Regions from separate parts of the Methylobacterium synurae genome, predicted to be linked through region 1. Evidence: riboswitches for the same ligand, from Rfam matches in the RefSeq annotation. Region 1 holds a riboswitch; each other region holds the start of a gene.
What was found. A riboswitch is a leader RNA that binds a small molecule or an ion and turns the genes downstream of it on or off. The one in region 1 is predicted to bind cobalamin.
Positions count from the first base shown of each region.

Region 2: it holds a riboswitch for cobalamin, as region 1 does, so the genes downstream of both, HBB12_RS24170 (TonB-dependent receptor) here and HBB12_RS09305 (CbtB domain-containing protein) in region 1, are expected to answer to the same signal.
Region 3: it holds a riboswitch for cobalamin, as region 1 does, so the genes downstream of both, HBB12_RS20770 (TonB-dependent siderophore receptor) here and HBB12_RS09305 (CbtB domain-containing protein) in region 1, are expected to answer to the same signal.

Region 1 covers NZ_JAAQRC020000001.1:2,013,582-2,020,820, forward strand. The annotation lists gene surE (5'/3'-nucleotidase SurE) at 1-356, shown strand, start outside; gene HBB12_RS09280 (protein-L-isoaspartate O-methyltransferase family protein) at 367-1,059, shown strand; gene HBB12_RS09285 (peptidoglycan DD-metalloendopeptidase family protein) at 1,225-2,886, shown strand; gene HBB12_RS09290 (prephenate dehydrogenase/arogenate dehydrogenase family protein) at 3,038-3,823, opposite strand; gene cobO (cob(I)yrinic acid a,c-diamide adenosyltransferase) at 4,023-4,628, opposite strand; gene cobU (bifunctional adenosylcobinamide kinase/adenosylcobinamide-phosphate guanylyltransferase) at 4,625-5,194, opposite strand; cobalamin riboswitch at 5,257-5,456, shown strand; gene HBB12_RS09305 (CbtB domain-containing protein) at 5,488-5,664, shown strand; gene HBB12_RS09310 (CbtA family protein) at 5,751-6,497, shown strand; gene HBB12_RS09315 (DUF1636 family protein) at 6,494-6,871, shown strand; gene cobW (cobalamin biosynthesis protein CobW) at 6,868-7,239, shown strand, end outside.
Region 2 covers NZ_JAAQRC020000001.1:5,275,890-5,283,128, reverse strand. The annotation lists gene HBB12_RS24185 (ABC transporter permease) at 1-788, opposite strand, end outside; gene HBB12_RS24180 (ABC transporter ATP-binding protein) at 860-1,927, opposite strand; gene HBB12_RS24175 (extracellular solute-binding protein) at 2,293-3,468, opposite strand; cobalamin riboswitch at 3,733-3,937, shown strand; gene HBB12_RS24170 (TonB-dependent receptor) at 4,195-6,324, shown strand; gene HBB12_RS24165 (PepSY-associated transmembrane domain-containing protein) at 6,324-7,239, shown strand, end outside.
Region 3 covers NZ_JAAQRC020000001.1:4,508,161-4,515,399, reverse strand. The annotation lists gene HBB12_RS20780 (putative bifunctional diguanylate cyclase/phosphodiesterase) at 1-471, shown strand, start outside; gene HBB12_RS20775 (TAXI family TRAP transporter solute-binding subunit) at 678-1,595, shown strand; cobalamin riboswitch at 1,695-1,918, shown strand; gene HBB12_RS20770 (TonB-dependent siderophore receptor) at 2,077-4,206, shown strand; gene HBB12_RS20765 (hypothetical protein) at 4,206-4,448, shown strand; gene HBB12_RS20760 (acetyltransferase domain-containing protein) at 4,442-5,584, shown strand; gene HBB12_RS20755 (HAMP domain-containing sensor histidine kinase) at 5,579-7,009, opposite strand; gene HBB12_RS20750 (response regulator transcription factor) at 7,002-7,239, opposite strand, start outside.

The sequences.
Region 1 (7,239 bases):
TGAAGTGGCACACCGCCGCCCATCACGGCGCCGCGGTGATCCGGCGGATCCTGGAGGTCGGGATCGAGCCCGGCATCCTGGTCAACGTCAACTTCCCGGATTGCGAGCCCGCGGACGTGAAGGGCATCGCGGTGGCGGCGCAGGGCGTGCGCAACCAGGCGCTGCTCTCCATCGACGAGCGGGTCGACGGGCGCGGCAACCCGTATTTCTGGCTCGCCTTCGCCAAGGCGCGGTTCGAGCCCGGCCACGGCACCGACCTGAAGGCGATCGCCGACGGCTGCATCTCGATCACGCCCCTGCGCCTCGACCTCACCGACGAGCCGACGCTGACGCGCTTCGCCCAGGCCTTCGCATGACTGTCTTGGCATGAGCGACGATCACGAGGGTCAGGAGGACGCGCCGGACGGCGCTCGCGAGGCGTCCGGCGCGGTCGAGACCGCGGCCTTCGTGCTGGGCCTGCGCGCCCGCGGGGTGCGCGACGCCGCGGTGCTCGGCGCGATGGAACGGGTGCCGCGGGAGGCTTTCGCGCCGCTCGCCTTCCGCGACCTGGCGCGCCGCGACATCGCCCTGCCGCTGCCCTGCGGCCAGACCATGACGGCGCCGAGCGTCATCGCCACGATGCTGGCGGCGCTCACCGTCCAGGGAGCCCGGGTGCTCGAGATCGGCACCGGCTCCGGCTACGCCACGGCCCTGCTGGTCCGCCTTGGAGCCTCCGAGGTGGTCAGCCTGGAGCGCTACGCCACGCTCGCCCGCAATGCCCGCTCGCGCCTCGACGCGCTGGGCTTCGGCGCCGCGATGGTCGGGCTGGCCGATGGCTGCGCCCCGCCGGAGGAAGCCGGCACCTTCGACCGCATCCTGGTCAACGGCTCGCTCCGCGACCTGCCCCCGGCGCTGATCGACCGTCTGAACCCGGGCGGGCGCCTCGTCGGGGCGGTCGGCACGCCGGCCGGCCCCCGTCTCGTCGCCATCGCGCAGGAAGCTGACGGCCCGTGGCGTCAGGTGCGCGAGACGCCCCTGCGCATCGCCCCGCTGACGCCGGGCCTGGCGGCCGTGCTCTGACGCACCGCCCGGCCCCCAAGTCACCTAGGCTCGTCACCTAGGCCGGTCGCCTAGGCCGGAATCCGGCCCTCAGGGTGAAGCCGCGACGCCGCCGCGCAACGGAAGCTTAACCTGAATCCTGTTTGAATCCACCTCATACGGTTGCGTGGATGTACGGGTGCGTCGATGCCGGAACGCGGGACAGGCAAGGGGATGCGGGCGCTGTCGCGCTTCGCCCTCATCGGGCTGATCGGGGGCGCTTCGGCGGCCTGCAGCACCGATGCGGTGCGGCTCGACCCGTTCTCGAACCCGTTCTCATCGAGTGCGAGCGGGGATCCGGGTGCCACCGGCAGCCTGCCCGACGGTGGGGCGGTGGCGCCGGCGGTGCGCTCGACGCCGATCCAGTCGCGGCCGCTCTCGGCCCCGATGGCGGGAGCAGCCCTGTCGAACCGTCAGGTCTCCGCACCGGTGTCGACGCCGCGCGTCGCCGCCGCGTCCCCGGTGACCGGCGGCCCGGCCGGCTGGTCGGCGGCCGGCGGCACCGCCATCACGGTCGGCGCCAACGACAGCCTGAACCAGATGTCGACCCGCTTCGGCGTGCCCTCCGCGGCGATCCTCCAGGCCAACGGCCTGTCGAGCGCCGCACAGGTCACCCCCGGCCGCCAGATCGTGATCCCGGTCTACCATGCGGGCGGCGCCCCGGCGATGAGCGCCCGCGCCGTGCCCCCGGCGCCGCGGATGCAGGTCGCCGAGACCCGAGCCGCGGAGACCCGTGCCGCCGAGACCCGTGCCGCCGAGCCGGTGCGCCGGGTCGCCGAGGTGGCGCCGCGCCCCGAGCCTGTCCGCCGCGAGCCCCCGCGCCGCGAGCCGGAGCCGGAGCCGGCCCCCGAGCCGGTCCGCAAGGTCCATGCCCGCCCCGGCCAGGCCGAGGCCAAGGCGGTGGCGCCCGCCGCCGCCGAGCGCGCCGCCAAGCTCAACCCGCGCAAGCCCGAGCCGCGCGAGGAGGAGGAGCGGGTCGCCGCCAAGCCGCAGCGCCCCGAGCCGAAGCCCGTCGCCAAGGTGGCCGCGCGCCCGCAGGACGACGAGGAAGAGACGGTCGCGGCCAAGCCCCACAAGCCGGAGCCGAAGGCCGTCGCCAAGGTCGAGCCCAAGCCCGAGCCGAAGAAGGCCGAGATCAAGAAGCCCGAGCCCAGGCTCGTCGAGAAGACGAAGCCCGAGGTCAGGAAAGTCGCCGAGGCGGTCAAGCCCGAGCCCAAGAAGGCGGAGGTCAAGAAGGCGGAGGTGAAGCCGGTGGAGGTGAAGAAGCCGGAGCCGAAGCTGGCCGAGATGCCGAAGCCCGAGCCCAAGAAGGTCGCGGAGGTGAAGCCTGCGCAAAAGCCCGAGCCGGTCAAGCCGGTGAAGGTCGCGGCCCTGCCCGAGAAGGCGCCCGAGCCGGCGCCGGCCCCGGCCGTCGCCCCGGCGGCGCCCGCGCCCGATCCGCAATCGAGCTTCCGCTGGCCCGCCCGCGGCCGCGTGATCTCGGGCTACGGCTCGAGCGGCAACGAGGGCATCAACATCGCGGTGCCCGAAGGCACCCCGGTCAAGGCGGCCGAGGAGGGCACCGTGGCCTATGCCGGCAGCGACGTGAAGGGCTACGGCAAGCTGGTTCTGGTGCGTCACGCCAACGGCTACGTCTCGGCCTATGCCCATAACGGCGAGATCGACGTGCGCCCCGGCGAGAAGGTGAAGCGCGGCCAGACCATCGCCAAGTCCGGCGCGTCGGGCAACGTCACCTCGCCGCAGCTCCACTTCGAGATCCGGAAGGGCGCGACCCCGGTCGATCCGGTGCCGCACCTGGCGAGCAACTGACGCCCGATCGGGCGAGCGAGGAAGCGGGGCGCGCGAGCGTCCCGCTTTTTCGCGTCTGCGGCGAGAAGATCGTCCCGCAACGCGATGGTGCAGCGTTCCAGCGCCGAGGAAGCCGACATCCCGGGGCTGCGACGCGGAATCCGGAATGGCATCAGGCCTCGAGCCGCAATGTCTCCCCGACGCATGCGCCCTCCCCCAACTCCTCATCCATCTGCGCCGCGAGGCCGAAGAACCGCCGCCGCACCTCCGCCGCGTAAGGGTTCTCGCGCTCGATGGCATGGTAGACCTCCGGCGCGTCGTGCCGGACCATGCCGACCGCCTGCATCACGAGGTCGAAGCTGCGGGTCGTCATCCGGGTCGGCAGCGGCTCCATCGCCACCAGCACCTTGGCGATCAGGTGCGTCAGGCCCTGCACCGCCGCCGCCTCCCGGTCATGCGCCTCGGGCGTCGTCAGGATCACGTCGAGCCCGAGGGCGCGGCGCAGGAAGGCGCCGACCCGTCGGGCGCGGTTCCCCCGCACCGGGCAGACCGCGATCTTGAGGCCGCGCAACCCGTCCCGCGCGCTCTGCGGCCCGAACAGCGGATGGGTGGCGACGATGTCGACGCCCGGCGGCAGGCCGGCGCGCATGATCGCGGCCGGCCGCACCTTCACCGAGCCGACATCGAGGACGAGTGCGCCGGGAATCAGGTGCGGGGCGACGTCGCACACCACCGAGGCGAGGGTCGAGACCGGGGTCGCCAGAATCACCACCGGGCAGGCGGCGGCCTCGGCGAGGCCGCACCGCGCGGCGCCGGCCGCCGCGAAGGCGGAATCGGGCGCGAACGGGTCGTGGACCCGCAGCGAGAACAGCGGCGCCAGATGCGTGGCGACGAGGCGGCCGAAGGCGCCGAAGCCGATCAGGCCGAGGGCGGGAAGCGGGATGGGGGAGGACGGCACGGGAGACCTCGGATGGGAGCGAGGCCGGCGGGTCCTGGTATCCTGGAGCCTCAACCGCCGGCATGTCGCAGCGGTTGAGAGATGACGAGCACCCTGCCGCTTAACTGAGCGGCGCGTAATAGAGTCCGGACAGGAAGAGGCTGGTCATGGCCGAGCCTCTACGCCGATCCGGCCCGGGTCGTCAATCGGAACGTGTCGATCAGAACTCGATCCCCTCCTGGGCCTTCACCCCGGCGGCGAAGTGGTGCTTGACCTGCCCCATCTCGGTCACGAGATCGGCGGCGGCGATCAGCTCCGGCTTGGCGTTGCGGCCTGTCACCACGATGTGCAGGTCCGGCCGGCGCCGGCTCAAGGCCTCCACCACCTCCGCGAGCGGCAGGTAGTCGTAGCGCAAGGCGATGTTGAGCTCGTCGAGGATCAGGAGCCGGACGGTCGGATCGGCCATCAGCGCCTCGGTCTGCACCCAGGCGGCACGCGCCGCCGCCACGTCGCGGTCGCGGTCCTGGGTCTCCCAGGTGAAGCCCTCCCCCATCGTGTGCCAGGCGACCTGATCGGCGAAACGCTCCAGGGCGAAGCGCTCGCCGGTCTCCCAGGCGCCCTTGATGTACTGCACCACCCCGACCCGCCAGCCGCGGCCGAGCGCGCGCAGCATCAGCCCGAAGGCGGCGGTCGACTTGCCCTTGCCCGGGCCGGTATGGACGATGAGCAGGCCCTTCTCGATCGTCTTGCCCGCCACCTCGGCATCCTGCACCGCCTTGCGCTTCTCCATCTTGGCGCGGTGGCGCGCCGCCTCGTCTCCGCTCATCGATCGTCTCCCTTGATGATCATCGGCAGCCCTGCCACCACCAGCACCACCCGGTCGGCGATGGTGGCGAGACGTTGATGAAGGCGGCCGGCTTCGTCGCGGAACCGGCGGGCGAGCGCGTTCTCCGGCACGATGCCGAACCCCACCTCGTTCGAGACCAGCACCAGCGGCCCCGGTGCCGCCTTGCACGCCTCGATCAGAGAATCGCGTTCCGCCGCCAGGTCGGCCGCCTCGTCCAGCATCGCGTTGGTCAGCCACAGGGTCAGGCAATCGACCAGCACGGGCCGGCCGGCCGGCGCTCCCCGGATCACCGTTGCGAGGTCGCGGGGCGCATCGACCGTCTCCCAGGGCGGGGGCCGGCGGGTGCGGTGCTCGGCGATGCGAGCAGCCATCTCGTCATCCCAGGCTTGCGCCGTCGCGACGTAGCGCCAGGGGCCTGCTTGCGCCTCGATCAGCCCCTCGGCGTAGCGGCTCTTGCCCGAGCGGGCGCCGCCCAGCACCAGGGTCAGGCGCGGGGCGGCGCGATTCGGGTCCGGCACGGGCCTCTCCTCGTCGAAATCTTGCATCGAAAACCTCGGGGCCGGAGGTGTCGCGGCAGCCGGCGTCGATTGCAAGCCCGTTCCCGACCCGCTAGGGTCGGCGCGACGGTGCCTCGGTGACGAGGTGAAAAGGGAACGCGGAAGCCGGAAGCCTCCGGCGGGCCGCGGCTGCCCCCGCAACTGTGAGCGGTCGAACACGGTCCGCCATCGGCCACTGGAGCGATCCGGGAAGGCGGTGGGCCGGCACGAGGCCGCGAGCCAGGAGACCTGCCGTCACCCCTTCTCTCTCGACGCCGCCGGTGGGGCGGCAGGAGTTCGTCATGGTCGCGATCACCCGGTCCCTCTCCCCCGCCCTGGTCGGCGAGCGCCTGAGCGCCGTCCTCCTCGCCGCCACCCTCGGCGTCGGCCTGCTGTTCGTCTCCGGCTTCGCGCCGGTGGTCGCCCTGCACAACGCCGCGCACGATTGGCGCCACTCCGCCAACTTCCCCTGCCACTGACCAGGGCCGAATCCTTTCGGGCCGTGCGGCCTGCGCCCTGACCGGGCGTGGGCCCGCGGCCCTTTGGTCGTGCAGGTGATCCTCCCATGACGAAACGTCTGCTCGCCGCGGCCCTGGTCGCCGGCTTCCTGGCCGCATGCGTGGCCTCCGCGCTGCAATTCGCCCTCACCTCGCCGCTGATCCTGGCGGCGGAGAAATACGAGACCGCCGAGGCCGTCGCCCCCGCCCGTCACGCCTTCGCCAACCCGCTGATCGTGCTCGCCCATGCGGGCCACGACCATGGGGCTGAGCCGCAATGGCAGCCGGCGCCCGGCCTGCCGCGCCTCGCCTTCACGGCGCTCGCCACCCTGGTGAGCGGCGTCGGCTACGCGCTGCTTCTCGGCGCCGTGCTGGTCGCGACCGGCCGCGCGGTGACGCCCTCCGAGGCGCTGAAGTTCGGCATCGGCGGCTTTCTCGCCGCCAGCCTGGCTCCGGCGATCGGGCTGCCGCCGGAACTGCCCGGCATCGCCGCGGCAGGGCTCGAATCGCGCCAGCTCTGGTGGGTGGCGACCGCGCTCGCCACGGCGATCGGCCTCTACCTGGTGGCGATCCGCCGCGGGCCGGCCGCGATCGGCCTCGGCCTCGCCCTCATCGTCGCGCCGCATGTCTGGGGCGCCCCGCACGGGCCCGAAGAGATCTCCGCGATGCCGCCGGTCTTCGCGGCGCAGTTCGCGGCCCGGTCGCTGGCGATCGGCTTCGCCTTCTGGGCCGTGCTCGGCCTCGCCTTCGGCTGGGCCTGGGAGGCGGTGAGCGGGCCGAAGGGTTTTGCTCGCCGCAGCGAGGTGGCCGCGTGAGCGAACCCGTCACCCTCTACGTCTGCACCACCTGCCGCGACGCCGCCGATACAGGCGAAGGTCCCCGCGCCGGGGCCCGCCTGCACGACGCGCTGGCGCAGGCCCTCGCGGCCCGGCCCGGGGCGCCGATCCGGATCGAGCCGGTGGAATGCCTCTCGGTCTGCAAGCGGCCCTGCACGGTCGCGGTCGCGAGCCCGGGCCGCTGGACCTACGTCTACGGCGACCTCGACCCGAACATCGCCGCCGACACTATCCTCGACGGCATCGGCCTCTATGCCGGGACCCCGGACGGCATCGTGCCCTGGCGCGCGCGTCCGCAGGAATTCCGCAAGGGTGTCGTTGCCCGCATCCCTCCCGCGCCGGTGACCGCATGACCATCCTGAACAAGATTCCCTGCACCATCGTCACCGGCTTCCTCGGCGCCGGCAAGACGACGCTGGTGCGCCACGCCATCGAGCACAACGACGGAAGGCGGCTCGCGATCATCGTCAACGAGTTCGGCGATGTCGGCTTCGACGGGTCCTTGCTCGCCGAATGCGGCATCCCGGGCTGCGACGCCGACGCGGTGGTGGAACTGCCGAACGGCTGCATCTGCTGCACCGTCGCCGACGATTTCGTGCCGGCGCTGAACAAGCTCCTCGACCGGCCGGAGCCGCCGGAGCACATCCTGATCGAAACCTCCGGCCTTGCCCTGCCCAAGCCCCTGGTCCAGGCCTTCAACTGGCCGGCGATCCGCTCGCGG
Region 2 (7,239 bases), 3.3 Mb from region 1:
GCGAGCTGCACCGCCGCCATGACCATCGCGATCGCCGAGGCGAGCGAATAATCGTATTCCTCGAACGCCGCCTGGTAGGCTGCGATCGAGATCACCCGCGTCGCGCCCGCCGGCGCCCCGAGCAGCACCGCGGACGGGAAGACGGAGAAGGCCTGGACGAAGGACAGGCAGAAGGTCACGGCAAGTCCCGGCAGGATCAGCGGCAGGATCACCGTCCGGAAGCGCTGCCAGGCATTGGCGCCGTGGGTCGCCGCGGCCTGCTCCAGCGCCGGATCGATGCCGGTGACGGAGGAGAGCGTCAGCAGGAAGGCGAACGGGAAGCCGGTGATGAGGAGCGAGGCGAACACGCCCCAGTAATTGTTGGTGAGCTTGAGCGGGCTCCCGATCACCCCGAGCCAGACGAGGCTGCGGTTGAACCAGCCCTGCGGCCCGAGGAAGTTGAGCAGGCCCTCCGCCACCAGCACGGTGCCGAGCGTGATCGGCAGGACCAGGATGGTGGTGAGAAGCCGCTGGCTGCGCATCAGCCGCACGCGCAAGGCGATGGGCACCGCGAGCACGAGATTGAGCACAGTGACAGGGATCGCGAGGCGCAAGGTGGCGCCGATCGTGTCGTAGAGGAACGGGTCGGAGAAGAAGCGGGCATAGTTCGCCCACCACGCCCCGGCCTTCGGCTGCAACGACAGCACCAGCCCATAGGCGAAGGGATAGACGAACAGGCCGAGGATCGTCAGCAGCGCCGGCAGCACCAGGAGCGTGGTGCCGTCGAGGCCGCGGGCGGCCAGCCGCACCGAGAGCGGCGGCGCCTCCTCGCGGGCCGGCGCGGTCTTGGGAAGCGAGGTTTTGGGAAGCGAGGCCGAGGTCACGCCGCCTCCCCGGGAAAGACCAGGACCCGCGGCGAGGCGGCGGCAAAGCACAGGGTCTCGTCCTGCGACACCAATCGGTCGGAGCGGAAGAACAGCTCGGTCCCGTCCTGCGCCACGGCGGTGCCGAAGAAGGCCCGCCCGCGATATTCGACGCTGGCGACCCGGGCTGGCAGGCCGTCGGCCGCGATCGTCAGGTCCTCCGGGCGGATCGCCGCGACCGCCGGAGCGCCGGGGCTCAGAGCGTCCCGCAGGGTACCGGCGAGGCGGGTGCCGCAGATCTCGACCTCGGCCCGGTCGCCGCTGACCGCGACCGTGCGCCCGCGCAGGCGATTGCGGAATCCCATGAAGTCGGCGACGTCCGGATGGCTCGGTCGCTCGTAGAGATCTTCTGGCGTGCCGACCTGGCGGATGCGCCCGTCGCGCATCACCACGACCCGGTCGGCCATCGACAGGGCCTCGTCCTGGTCGTGGGTGACGTAGATCGTGGTCGAGCCGATGGCGTCGTGGATGCGGCGGATCTCGGCCCGCATCTCCAGTCGCAGCTTGGCATCGAGATTCGACAGCGGCTCGTCCATCAGCACCACCGGCGGCTCGATCACGATCGCCCGGGCGATGGCGACGCGCTGCTGCTGGCCGCCGGACATCTGGCCCGGGAGCTTGGCGGCCTGCGATTGCAGCCGCACCAGGGCCAGCGCATCCTCGACCCGGCGCGCGGCCTCTTGGCCCTTGATGCCCCGCATGGCGAGGCCGAAGCCGACATTCTTCGCCACGGTCATGTGCGGGAAGAGCGCATAGCTCTGGAACACCATGCCGAAGCCGCGCTCCTCGGGCTTCAGCCGGTCGATGCGGCGCTCGCCGAGATGGATCGACCCGCCGGTAAGCGGCAGGAGCCCGGCGATGCAGTTGAGCGCCGTCGACTTGCCGCAGCCCGACGGGCCGAGGAGCGCGATGAACTCGCCGCCCCGGATCGTCAGGTCGAGCCCGTCGAGGGCGGTCATCGCGCCGAACCGGCGGCTCAGGCCGCTCAAGCACAGGTCCTGCGGCGCCTCGTGATGGCGTGCCATCGGTGTCCTCTCCTGCCGCGTCGCCTCTTTGCGGGCGACCATTGCGGCGTTAGAGCATTTCCCGACGAAGCGGAGACTGGCTCGTCATAGAAAATGCGGCAAAATAGAATATATAGAGTAGCGACCAATCGCAACGCCACTGTACACGACGGGACGGTTCATGTGCGGCACCGGCCTTATCCCACCCGCGACCTCATCCTGAGGTGTTAGTCGATCTTCGATCGACTGACCTCGAAGGAGGGCTCCAGAAGTCTCCGAGCCAACTGGAGCCCTCCTTCGAGGTCAGTCCATCTCTGATGGACTGACACCTCAGGATGAGGTTGCGGGTGGCATAAGGCCGGACGCTGTCGTGTATCGGGCATGGCTCACCGCTTCTTGCCGGAGCCGACCTGCTCGTCCCAGCGGCGGAAGGCCACCACCATCCTGTCGGCGTCGAGCGGCATCTCGATCGGGTGGTCGGCGATCATCCGGTCGTATTCGGGCCGGCCGAAGTCCTTGATCGCCGCGCGGCTCTCCGGCGGGGCCATGTCGAGGGTGACGCCCTTCACGGCAGGGCCCGGATAGAAGTAGCCCTCGTCGTAGGTATAGGCCTGCTGCGCCGGCTGGAGCAGGAAGGCCATCAGGTCGAGGATGACCGCGAGCTTCTCCTCGGGCACGCCCTTCGGCACCGCCATGTAATGGGCGTCCGCCACCCAGCGGAAATCCTTCAGCGTCCCGACCCTGGCCTCGGCCGGCACGACGCCGAGCACGCGGGGATTGATGTCCCAGCCGGTGGTCGAGACGATGATGTCGCGGCTGCCCTCGCCCAGTTCCTTCATCGTCTGCGAGGTGCCGCCCGGGTAGTAGTCGACCGTCTCGCCGATCGCCTTCAGGTAGTCCCAGGTCTTGTCCCAGCCCTTGTCCGGGTCCTTGGGGTCCTTGTCGCCGAGGATGTAGGGCAGGCCCATGATCCAGGTGCGGCCGGGACCGGAATTGGCCGGACGGGCATACATGAACTTGCCCTTGTTCTGGCGCGCCCAGGCCAGAAGCTCCTCGGCGCTCGTCGGCACCGTCTTCACCCGCTCGGGCATGTACTCGATCAGCGGGCCCGACGGGTACCAGGCGACGCACAGGCCCCGGCCCTGCGCCAGGCCGTTCAGCCTGAGCGCGGCGGGCTGATAGATGTCGGCGGGCTTCGGCAACTGCCCGGCATAGGGCTTCAGGTCGATCCACAGCGTCTGCTCGATGCCGGCGGCGATGCCGTCGGTGCCGGTGAGCACAAGGTCGATGTCGACCCGGCCGGCGGCCTGCTGGGCCTTCAGCTTCGAGGGCAGTTCCGGCGCCGGCGCCTTGGTGAAGGCGAAGCGCGAGACGATGCCGGGCTTTGCCCGGCGATAGGCCTCGATCGCCTTCTGGGTGAGCGCCAGGTTGCCCGCGACATCCACCACCGTGACGACGACGGGCGAGGTCGGCAGGGCGAGGTTCGCCCAGGCGCGCCCGCCGAGGACGAGCCCCGCCCCGGCCGCGAGCCCCGCGACCGCATTGCGGCGTGTGATCGTCATGTTTCCCCCGTTTTGCTGCCTGCGGGCTCTGCCGGCCCTTGAGCGACGACGGATCGCTCCATACTTTCATCCATTGGTGCACTAATATTTTAGGGCGTCAAGTCTGCCGTTGCGACAGGTCGCCGGGCTCCGCGCCGCGTTGCGCTATCGACCGGGGGGACAGTGGACCGGATCGCCACTGCGCGGGCGGCCCATCCGGCGAGGCGCCGCGCATCGCTCCCGTGAGCGACCGCGCGATCACCATTGCTCCTTCGTAACCGAATCGCTAAGCTTGCCTCCGACGGTTCCCTCCGGGGATCAAAAGGGAACGCGGTGAGGGTGACGAGCCCGAAGCCGCGGCTGCCCCCGCAACTGTAAGCGGCGAGCCTTCCATCACCTTACGTCACTGGGGATCCTCGACGCTCCCTGGGAAGACGATGGCAGGCGCTGACCCGTGAGCCAGGAGACCTGCCGTCAGCCGTGGTCACACGCGAGCACGTCGGGCGGGGTGTCCTGATGGGTGTCGAGGCGAGAGGCGAGGAGCCTTCGCCCCGCTGTCGTTCGCGGTGACGTGCCACAGCCTCGCGCCGTCCCGCCATGCTCGCTCCCCTCCCCTCCCGATCCGCCGACAGGACGCGCGCAATGCGTCCTGCAGATCGTCCGGGAGAGTGGAAATGTAACTTTATAACGTTACATTTTTTGCGAGACCGGCTACGGACGGGGCGCCATCCTGCCCTGGACTCTTCCATGCCCGCGCTCCGCGCCCGTCGCTCCACCGCCCTCGCCGCCACCGTCCTGCTCGTTGCCGCCCCTGCTTGCGCCGAGGAGATCAGCCTCGACCGCATCGACGTCGCGGGGGGCCGCAACCGCGAGGAGGCCGCGCCCGGCCTCAACCTCGCGACGCCGTCGCGCTCGGGGTCCCGCCTCGGCCTCACCCCGCTCGAGACCCCGGCGAGCCTCGACATCATCAGCGGCGAGACCGTCCGGGCCCGGGGCCAGAACACCGTCGAGGAGGCGGTGACCCAGAACGCCGTCGGCATCACCAGCATCGCGGCGCCCGGCAACGGCAACCTCGCCTTCACGGCGAGGGGCTTCGCCGGGGCCGGCTCGGTGCAGCAGCTCTATGACGGCACGCGGCTCTATGTCGGGGCCGGCACGGTCACCTTCCCGTTCGACACCTGGTCGGCGGAGCGGATCGAGGTCCTGCGCGGCCCGGCCTCGGTGCTCTACGGCGAGGGCGCGATCGGCGGCATCATCAACGTGGTGCCGAAGAAGCCGGTCTTCACGCCCATCGGCGAGGCGCGGGCGGCGATCGGCTCGGACGGCCTGGCGCGGCTCGCCCTCGACAGCGGCGGGCCGGTCGGCGAGAACCTGGCCTACCGGTTCAATCTGAGCGGCAACCGGGCCGACGGCTGGGTGAAGCCCGACGGCGACTTCCGTGATGTCGCCCTCTCGGCCGCGGTGACCTGGCGGGCGGCGCCCGACCTGAGCGTCACCCTCTCGCACGATCTCGGCTATAACGAGCCGACCCGCTACTGGGGCTCGCCGCTCGTCGGCACCCGGGTGCCCGACCGCTTGCGCTTCACCAACTACAACATCCAGGATTCGCAGATCGCCTGGTTCGACAACTGGACGCAGTTGCGCACCGAGTGGAACCCCACCCCCGACATCACGATCCGCAACACCGCCTACCGGCTCTCGACCGAGCGGCATTGGCGCGACGTCGAGCAATACACCTACCAGCCGGCGACCGGCCTGATCCGGCGCAGCGACTACATCGAGATCTTCCATCACGAGGAGCAGATCGGCAACCGCCTCGATGCGACGTTCCGCGGCAGCCTGTTCGGCTTCAAAACGTCGACGGTCGTGGGCTTCGACGTCAACCACGTCGATTTCCGCCGCGACAGCAACTCCCCCTTCGACGGCGAGAGCGTCGTCGATCCGTACAATTTCGCCCAAGGGCGCTTCATCAACGTCACGGGGACCCGCACCGACATCGTCTCGCGCACCCGCCAGGCCTCGGTCTTCGCCGAGAACCGGCTGGAACTGACGCCGCAACTCGCCCTGGTGACCGGGGTCCGCTACGACGCGCCCCGGGTGGCGGTGAACCGGCCGCTCGCGGGTGCCGCCTTCGAAAAAACCTTCGATTCGGTCAGCACCCGCGTCGGCGCCGTCTACACCCCGACACCCGACCTCGCCCTCTACGCGCAATACGCCACCGCCGCCGATCCCCTCGGCAGCCTGATCACCACCAGCGTGGCGCAGTCGCAGTTCCAGCTCGCCACCGGCGAACAGGTCGAGGCCGGCGCCAAGGGCCTGTTCGACAATGGCCGCGGCGAGTGGACCTTCGCCGCCTACCACATCCGCAAGGACAACCTGCTGACCCCGATCCCCGACCGGCCGACGGAGGTGGCCCAGGTCGGCAGCCAGTCGTCCCGCGGCGTCGAGGTCGCCTTCGCCTACCAATTGTCCGATGCGTGGCGCATCGAGGCCAACACCGCCCTGCTGCGGGCCCGCTACGACAACTTCGCCCAGACGATCAACGGCGCCGCGGTGTCGTTTACCGGCAACGTCCCGGTCGACGTGCCCCAGCGCGTCACCAATGTCTGGCTGGCCTACGCCTTCGCGCCGGGCTGGGTGGCGCGGCTCGGCGTCAACGATGTCGGGCCGGTCTTCAGCGACTTCGCCAATACGGTGAAGCGGCCGGGCTACACGCTCCTCAACGCCACCCTCGACTGGCAGGTGACGCCGACCTCGCGCCTGTCGCTGCGCGGCTACAACCTCACCGACCAGCTCTACGCGATCTCGGGCAACACCAATTCCTGGCTGCTCGGCCGCCCGCGCTCGGTCGAGCTCGCCTATCACGTCACGTTCTGATGAAAGGTGTCGTCAAGCGCCTGAAGCGATGGCTGCATCTCGGCCATCGCTGGCTCGGCATCGCGACCGCGCTCTTCATCGTCACCTGGTTCGTCTCCGGGCTGGTGATGCTGGCCGTCGGCTTCCCCGCCCTCACCGAGGCGGAGCGGGTCGCGGCCTTGGGGACGCTCCGCCTCGACGCCGTGCGGCTGACGCCGCAGGGTGCGCTGGAGCGGTCGGGGAGCCCGCGCTTTCCCGCCCGCCTCACCCTGGCGATGCGGGGATCCGAGCCCGCCTACTGGATCACGCAAGGAGACGGGCGGCGCCAGGCGCTCTCGGCGGTGACCGGCGAACCGTTCCCGCCCCTCACCGGGGAGGCTGCGGCGGCGCTCGCCGCCACCCATCCGGCTTCCCGCCACACGGTCGATCTCGGCCTCGTCACCCGCGACCAGTGGACGGTGACGGCGCGCTTCGATCCGCTGCGGCCGTTCCGCCTCGTGGGCTTAAGCGACGCGGCCGGGACCGAGCTGTACCTCTCCGCGGCCACGGGGGAGCTCGCCCTCGACACCACCCGGACCGAGCGGGTGTGGAACTGGGCCGGCGCCGTGACCCACTGGATCTACCTCACGCCGCTGCGGGCGCGGGCGGGGCTGTGGCAGGACGTGGTGCTGTGGGTCTCAGGCATCGCCCTCGCCGGGGGAGTGAGCGGCTACGTGCTGGGCTTCGTCCGGCTGATGCGCGGCCGACTCACGCCGTATCGCGGCTGGGCCGCCTGGCACCACCTCGTCGGCGTGGCGGGCGGCCTCGTCGTCGTCACCTTCCTGCTCAGCGGCTGGCTGTCGATGAACCCGCGCGGCTGGTTCGGGCCCCGCGCGCCCGACGCCGCCATGCGGGCGGCCTATGCAGGGCAGACGGCCCCCGTCTTCCCCGCTCGGA
Region 3 (7,239 bases), 2.5 Mb from region 1:
GCCGAGCTCGTCCACGAGGTCCTGATCACCACCGGCCTCTCTCCCGCCCGGCTCGAACTCGAGATCACCGAGACGGCGCTCGTGCGCGATCCGGTGCGGGCGCTCGCCGCCCTGCGCCGGGTCAAGGCGATGGGGGTGCGGATCGCCATGGACGATTTCGGCACCGGCTACTCGTCCCTGTCGAACCTGCGCGCCTTCCCGTTCGACAAGATCAAGATCGACCGGTCGTTCATCCGCGCCGTCGACGTCAACCACGAGACCGCGGCGATCATGCGGGCGGTGCTGGGCTTAGGGAGGGGGCTGGGCCTGCCGGTCCTGGCGGAGGGCGTCGAGACCTCGGCCGAGCTCGCCTTCCTGGGGGCCGAGAACTGCCACGAGGCGCAGGGCTATCTTCTCGGCCGCCCCGGCCCAATCGCCCATTTCGCCGAGCATACGAGCGAGGAGCCTGGAGACGAGAACGCGGCGGCGTGAGGCTTCCGGCGGGCGGGGCAGGCCCGCCGCCGGAACGGCAACCCGACCGTCGACGGGCAGGGGAGGTGACGGCCCGATCGCATGCGTGGCACCGCAGGCGGCCCCTATGCCGGTGGACGGCGTGAGCCGTGGCTTGAGCGGAGGCGGGCCGGGTGGCACCACCGTCGGGACGGTCGAGGACACCTTAACCCATGTTGAATCGCAGGTTGATCGCTGCAGCCGCCTGGATCGGTCTCCTAACCTCCGCCCATGCTGGCGAGCCCCTGCGCCTCGTCCTGGCCACCGCGACGCCCGGCGGCGGCTTCCCGGCCTATGGCGAGGCGCTGGCGGCGGCGATCCGGGAGGTGGACCCGGATCTCACCGTGGAGTTGCGCTCCAGCAAGGGCTCGACCGAGAACCTGGTTCTCCTGCGTGACGGACGGGTCGATCTCGGCCTCGTCCAGGGCGAATACGCCTACGAGGCGCTTGGCCAGCAGGGCGCGCCGCCGGCCGTGACCGTGATCGCCCCGGTCTACGCGGCGCCGGGCCTGTTCGTGGTGCCGGCCGACAGCCCGGTTCGCAGCCTCGACGACCTGCGCGGGCAACCGGTGGCCCTGGGCACGCGCAGTTCCGGCCTCACCGCCATGGGCCGGACGATCCTGCGCGGGGCAGGCATCGACCCCGAGCGCGACATCGGGCCGATTCTCCTCGACCGTGCCGGCGACGGCCCGGCGATGGTACGGGCAGGCCAGGCCGCGGCCCTGTTCGGCGGCGGCACCGGCTGGCCGGGCTTCCGGGCGATGGCCGAGGGTCCGGGCGGGGCTCGCTTCCTCGGCCCCCCGGCGACGGCTCTTCCGGCGATCCTGGCGGCGAGCCCGTCCTTGCGGCGCATCACCGTGGCGCCCGGCACCTTCCCGGGCCAGGACGCGGCAATCGACACCGTGGGATCGTGGAGCTTCATCCTCGGCAAGCCCGGCCTCGACCCGGCGGCGGTGGCCCGCTTCGTCGCAGCGATCGACAAGGCGAAGCCGGCCCTCGCCCGGCACCTGCCGCACGAGCGGCCGAGCGACCCCCGCGACCTGTCGGGGGCGGTTCCGGCATCCTGGCTCCATCCGGCGACGGCGGCCTTCCTGCGCGGCGAGTAGGCCCGGGCCCGTCGCCGGCCGGTGTGTTCCTGTGGACACAAGTTCGGCAACATTATTACATTGCGTTTCCGAGTGTTGCTTACGCACGGTCGGGCTGCCATGGATGGTGCCGCCAAGGTTCCCCGGGTGCTGAGCCCGCGGGCGAAGCGGGAGCTCGGTGACCCCATCGGATGCGGGAGCATCCGCGGTGAGGCCGAGGCTGCCCCCGCAACTGTGAGCGGAGATGACCCGCCGCCGAAAGCCACTGGTGCGCCTGGCACCGGGAAGGCGAGGCGGGACCGGTGCTCCGCGAGCTAGAGACCTGCCTCGGCATGCGCCTCGCGGCGCGGTCACGTCCCGCGGGCGGTGCGGCCCGGGGGAGCGGTCGGGCTGTGCGCCGCGCGATTTTCGCGCGGCCTTCGGCCTGCCACTCGCCCGGACGCATTCGCGCGGCAACATCGAGTATGCTTCGTTGAGAACCCGCCCGCCTCTTCATCATCCCATGCCCGCCCTGGCGACCGCCCTGGGGTTGAGCCTCGCGGCCGGCACCGCGCACGGGCAGGAGACCATCGCCCTCGACGAGGTCGTGGTGGCGGGCGCCCCTGCGCTCCCGGCGCCCTCCGCCGCCGGCACGATCGGGCTCATCGGCCCGACCCCGGGCTTTCGCGGCGACCGGGCGGTGAGCAGCACGAAGACCGATACGCCCCAGCGCGACGTGCCGCAGGTCGTCACCGTCGCGCCGCGAGAGGTCGTCACCGACCTCGCGGCGACGCGGGTCGACCGCGTCCTCACCTATATGCCGGGCGTCGCGCAGCAGAACAATTTCGGCGGCCTCACCATCTTCAGCTACGCCATCCGGGGCGTCACCACCTCGGAGCTGTACAAGAACGGCTTTCCCCTCAACCGCGGGTTCCCGCCGCCGCCCGACGCCCAGAACGTCGAGCGGATCGAGGTGCTGAAGGGCCCCGGCGGCGGCCTGTTCGGGCGCAGCGACCCGGGCGGCCTCGTCAACATCATCACCAAGCAGCCGACCGCGGAACGCTTCGTCGAGATGGGCGGGCTTTGGGGCTCGTTCGAGCAGGTCCGCGGCACGGTCGATTCGGGCGGTGCGCTCAACGAGGACGGCACGCTCCTCTACCGCTTCAACCTCGCGGCCGGGCGCCAGAACAGCTTTCGCGATTTCGTCGACGGCGACCGGCTGTTCGTCGCCCCCGTCGTGAGCTGGCAGGTCACGCCCGACACCAAGGTCACGGTCGAGACCGAGTTCCTGAGGAACCGCACGGTGTTCGACCGCGGCGTCATCGCGATCGACAACCGGCTCGGGTTCCTGCCGATCTCGCGCTTCCTCGGCGAGCCGGGCCAGAGCATCCGGCAGACCAACGACTCGATGCAGATCCGGGTCGACCACCGCTTCGATGCCGACTGGCAGATGCGGCTTGCCACCTACCTCAACTCCAACTCGCTCGCCGGCGAGGCGGTCGAGGTGCGGGACATCGCCGCCGACAACCGCACGGTCCTGCGCGACCGCAACTATCGCAACTACCGCGCCGCCGTGGCCCTCGGCCAGGCCGAGCTGGTCGGGCGCTTCGATACCGCCGGGATCGGCCACACCCTGCTGCTGGGCTTCGAGCGCGAGAGCACCGACGGCACCTACCAGCAGATCCGCTCCAACACCCGCCAGGATCCCTATTCCCTCGACATCTACGCCCCGGTCTACGGCCGGCTGCTTCCGAACTACACCCGTCAGACCAACGGGTTCGAGCAGGTCACCAACACGGCGCTCTACGCCCAGGACCAGATCGCGCTGTCGCCCGAGTGGAAGGCGCTGGTCGGCGTGCGGTTCGACTTCTTCGAGCAGTCGTTCCGCGAGCGCACCACCGGGGTCCGGAGCGACCAGACCTACTTCGCCGCCACGCCCCGGGCCGGCCTCGTCTACCAGCCGTTGCCGGAGCTGTCGCTCTACGCCAATGTCGGCACGAGCTTCCGGCCGAATATCGGGCCCGACGCGGCCGCCTCGTCGTTCAACGGCCCGTTCGCGCCGGAGACTGGCCTCGGCTACGAGGTCGGCACCAAGCTCGACCTGTATGGCGGGCGTTTAAGCCTGACCGGCGCCGCCTTCCGGGTCGAGCGCCAGAACGTCCTCACCGCCGATCCCAACAACACCGGCTTCTCGATCGCCGCCGGCGCGGTGCGCAGCCAGGGCTTCGAGTTCACGGCGGCCGGCCAGCTCTCGCCGTCGATCAAGGTCCTGGCCGGCTACGTCTTCGCCGACGCCGTCGTCACGAAGGACAACGTGCTGCCGGTGGGTGCCCCGCTCATCAACGTGCCGCGCCACTCGGGCAGCCTGCTCGCGGTGCACGAGGCGCAGGAGGGCCCCTGGAAGGGGTTCGGGATCGGCGGCGGCGTGCGCGCCGTCGGCGAGCGGGCGGGCGACGCCAATGGCGGCGCCTTCCGGCTGCCGGGCTACATCGCCGTCGACGCGCTGGCCTATTACAAGTGGGAGAACGTCCGTTTCGGCCTGAACGTCGAGAACATCTTCGACACCACCTATTACGAGAGTTCGCTCAACGTCTTCCGGGTCTATCCGGGTGCCCCGCGGCGGTTCACCGGCACCCTGTCGGTGCGGTTCTGATGGCGGCCGTTCTCCGCAAGGGCGATGCCGGCCGGGATGCAGCCGCCGCCCGTGCCCGGCACTACCGCCAGCGTCTCGCGCCGGTCCTGGCCGCCATCACGGCGGAGGCCGGCGGGACGCCCGAGGGCATCGCCGCCTCCCTGACCCGGCGCGGGGTGCGCAAGCCCCGCGGCGGCCGGGTCTGGACGCCGCCCGACGTGCGCCGGCTCCTCTCGCGGCTGGCCTCCGAGACGGCATCGTGACGGCGCCGGATACCCCCACCGCCCGCATCGGCTCGATCGATGCCTTGCGCGGCTTCGTCATGCTGCTGATGCTGGTCGATCACGTGCGGGACATCTTCTACGTCCACGCCCAGGTCCGCGACCCGATGGATCTGAGCGTCACCGCGCCCGACCTCGTGGTGACGCGGCTGATCTCGCATCTCTGCGCACCGGTCTTCCTCCTGCTCACCGGCCTCTCGGCGAGCCTCTACGCGCGCCGGCACGGCACTGGCGCGACGGCGCGCTTTCTCCTCACCCGCGGCCTGTTCCTGGTCGGGCTCGAGGTCACGCTGGTGAACCTCGCCTGGACCGGCCGGATGCTGCCGCCGGTCCTCTACCTGCAGGTGATCTGGGCGATCGGCCTCGGCATGATCGCGCTCGCGGGGCTCCTGCGGCTGCCGCGTCCGGCCCTCGCGGTGGCCGCGCTCCTGATCGTGCTGGGGCACAACCTCCTCGACGGGATCGTGCTCGCGCCGGGCCAGGCCGGCTACGTGCCGTGGTCGATCCTGCACCAGCGCGGCCTGCTCGACCTGCCCTGGGGCGTGGCCCGCACCTCCTACCCGGTGCTGCCCTGGATCGGCGTCGCGGCGGCGGGCTACGTCCTCGGGCCGTGGTTCGCGACCGATCCCCGGGCCCGGCGCCGCCGGCTCCTCGCCCTCGGGGCGGCGGCCCTGGCGGGCTTCCTGGTGCTGCGCGGGCTCAACGGCTACGGCGATCCGGTGCCGTGGCAGGCCGGCCCGACCCTCGGGATGACGATCCTGTCCTTCCTGAACCTCACCAAGTATCCGCCCTCGGCCGATTTCCTGCTGCTGACGCTGGGGCTCGGGCTCTGGCTCCTCGCCGTGTTCGAGGCGCTGCCGGCATCGCGCCTCGGCTGGCTGCGGGTGTTCGGCGGCGCGCCGTTGTTCTTCTACCTCGTCCATCTCTGGCTGCTGCGCGGGCTCTACGATCTCGCCTTCGCGGCCGGGCTGACGGGCCCCTCCGGCAAGGTCGAACTCGGCTCGCCGGCGCAGCTCTGGCTGGTCGCGCTGGTGCTCGGCTTGCCGCTCTACGGCGCCTGCCGCTGGATGGTCGGGCTGAAGCGGCGTGGGCGGCATCCGGTGCTGCGTTATCTATAGGATTCGGCTCGGGATCCGCTCGCGCGCCGGTCGGTCCCGACGCGCGGGGATGCCCGCCTCATCGGAACCGGCGAGAGGCACGAGGATCGTGAACCGCGCGCCCCCGTCGGGCGTGTCCCCGACCGCCACCGAGAAGCCGTGCAGCCGGGCGATCGCCGCCACGAGCCCGAGACCCAGGCCGTTGCCGGGCGTCCGGCGGGCGCGCTCGGCCCGATAGAAGCGCCGGAAGACCTGAACCCATTCTCCCCGGGGGATGCCGGGGCCGGAATCCTCCACGACGACCGTCAAGCCGGCCTCTCCGTTGTCCAGCCCGACCCGCACCGTCCCGCCGGGCGGCGTGAACTTCACCGCGTTGTCGATCAGGTTCGAGACGGCCTCGAACAGGAGGTCGCGGTCGCCCTCGACGGCGAAAGCCCCCGTCGCGACCGTGACGGTGAGTGCGACCTCCTTGTCCTCCGCCACCGGCTCGAAGAACTCGGCGGCCTCGCGCACGATCTGCGCGAGATCGACCGGCGCGAAGCCGGCGCGGCGCCGGCCATGCTCGATCTCCCCGATGCGCAAGACGGCAGTGACCATGGCGAGCGTCTGGTCGATCCAGGCGAGGCCCTGGTCGATCGCGTCGCGAAACTCCTCCACGCTCGCCGCCTGCTCGCGGCTCCGCTCCAACCGCGCGCGCATCCGGGTCAGCGGCGTGCGCAGGTCGTGCGCGACCGCGTCGCCGACGCTGCGGACCTCCTCCACCAGCCGCTCGATCTCGTCGAGCATCCGGTTGACGTTGCCGGCGAGGCGGTCGAACTCGTCGCCCCGCGCGCCCACCGGCAGGCGTTTGCGCAGGTCGCCGCGCATCACCTCGGCGAGCGCCGCCTCGGTGACGGCGAGGCGCCGGCGCGCCCGGCTCGCCAGCACCAGGCCGCCGAGGCCGGACAGGAGGAGGGCGGGGGCCAGGCCCAACCCCATCGCCCTCAAGGTGGTCTTCCGCACCCGGTCGATCTCGTCGGTGTCGTGGCCGATCACCACGGTACCGCCGCCGGGAAGCGCCAAGGCCGTCGCCCAGACCTCGTCGGAGACCGGGCCTTCCGTCGTCTCGATCGTCGCGGCGACCCGGGCCGCGTCGCCGTCCCGGGCGAGCCGGGAGGGCAGGGCGACGAGGTTGCCGGCCCGCCGCGCCCCATCCGGCCCGAACACCCCGCCGTAATGGGTGGCGTGGCGGTCCATGGCGATCCAGGTCTCGACCCGGCCGACCGTGCCGGCCGGGTCCTCGGCGGCGGCCCGCACTTCGAGCCGCAGCGTCTCGGCCAGCTCCTCCCGCAGGAACGCGGCCGTCTGCCAGTAGACGAAGCCGAACATGGCGAGCGCGAGCAAGGCCGACCACAGGGCGATCCCGAGCGCCCAGCGGAAGGTGGTGGAGGAAAACAGGTCAGTCATCGGGAGCCAGCATGATGCCGATGCCGCGCACGCTGTGGATCACCGGCGGCTCGCCGGCCGCCTCCAGCTTGCGGCGCAGGCGGCCGAGATGCACGTCGATCAGGTTGGATTTCGGGGTGAAGCGGTAGTTCCACACCTCCTCGAACAGCAGCGCCCGGGTCACGACCTGGCCGGGGCGGCGCATCAGGTATTCGAGCAGGGTGAGTTCCCGCGGCAGCAACTCCAAGTCG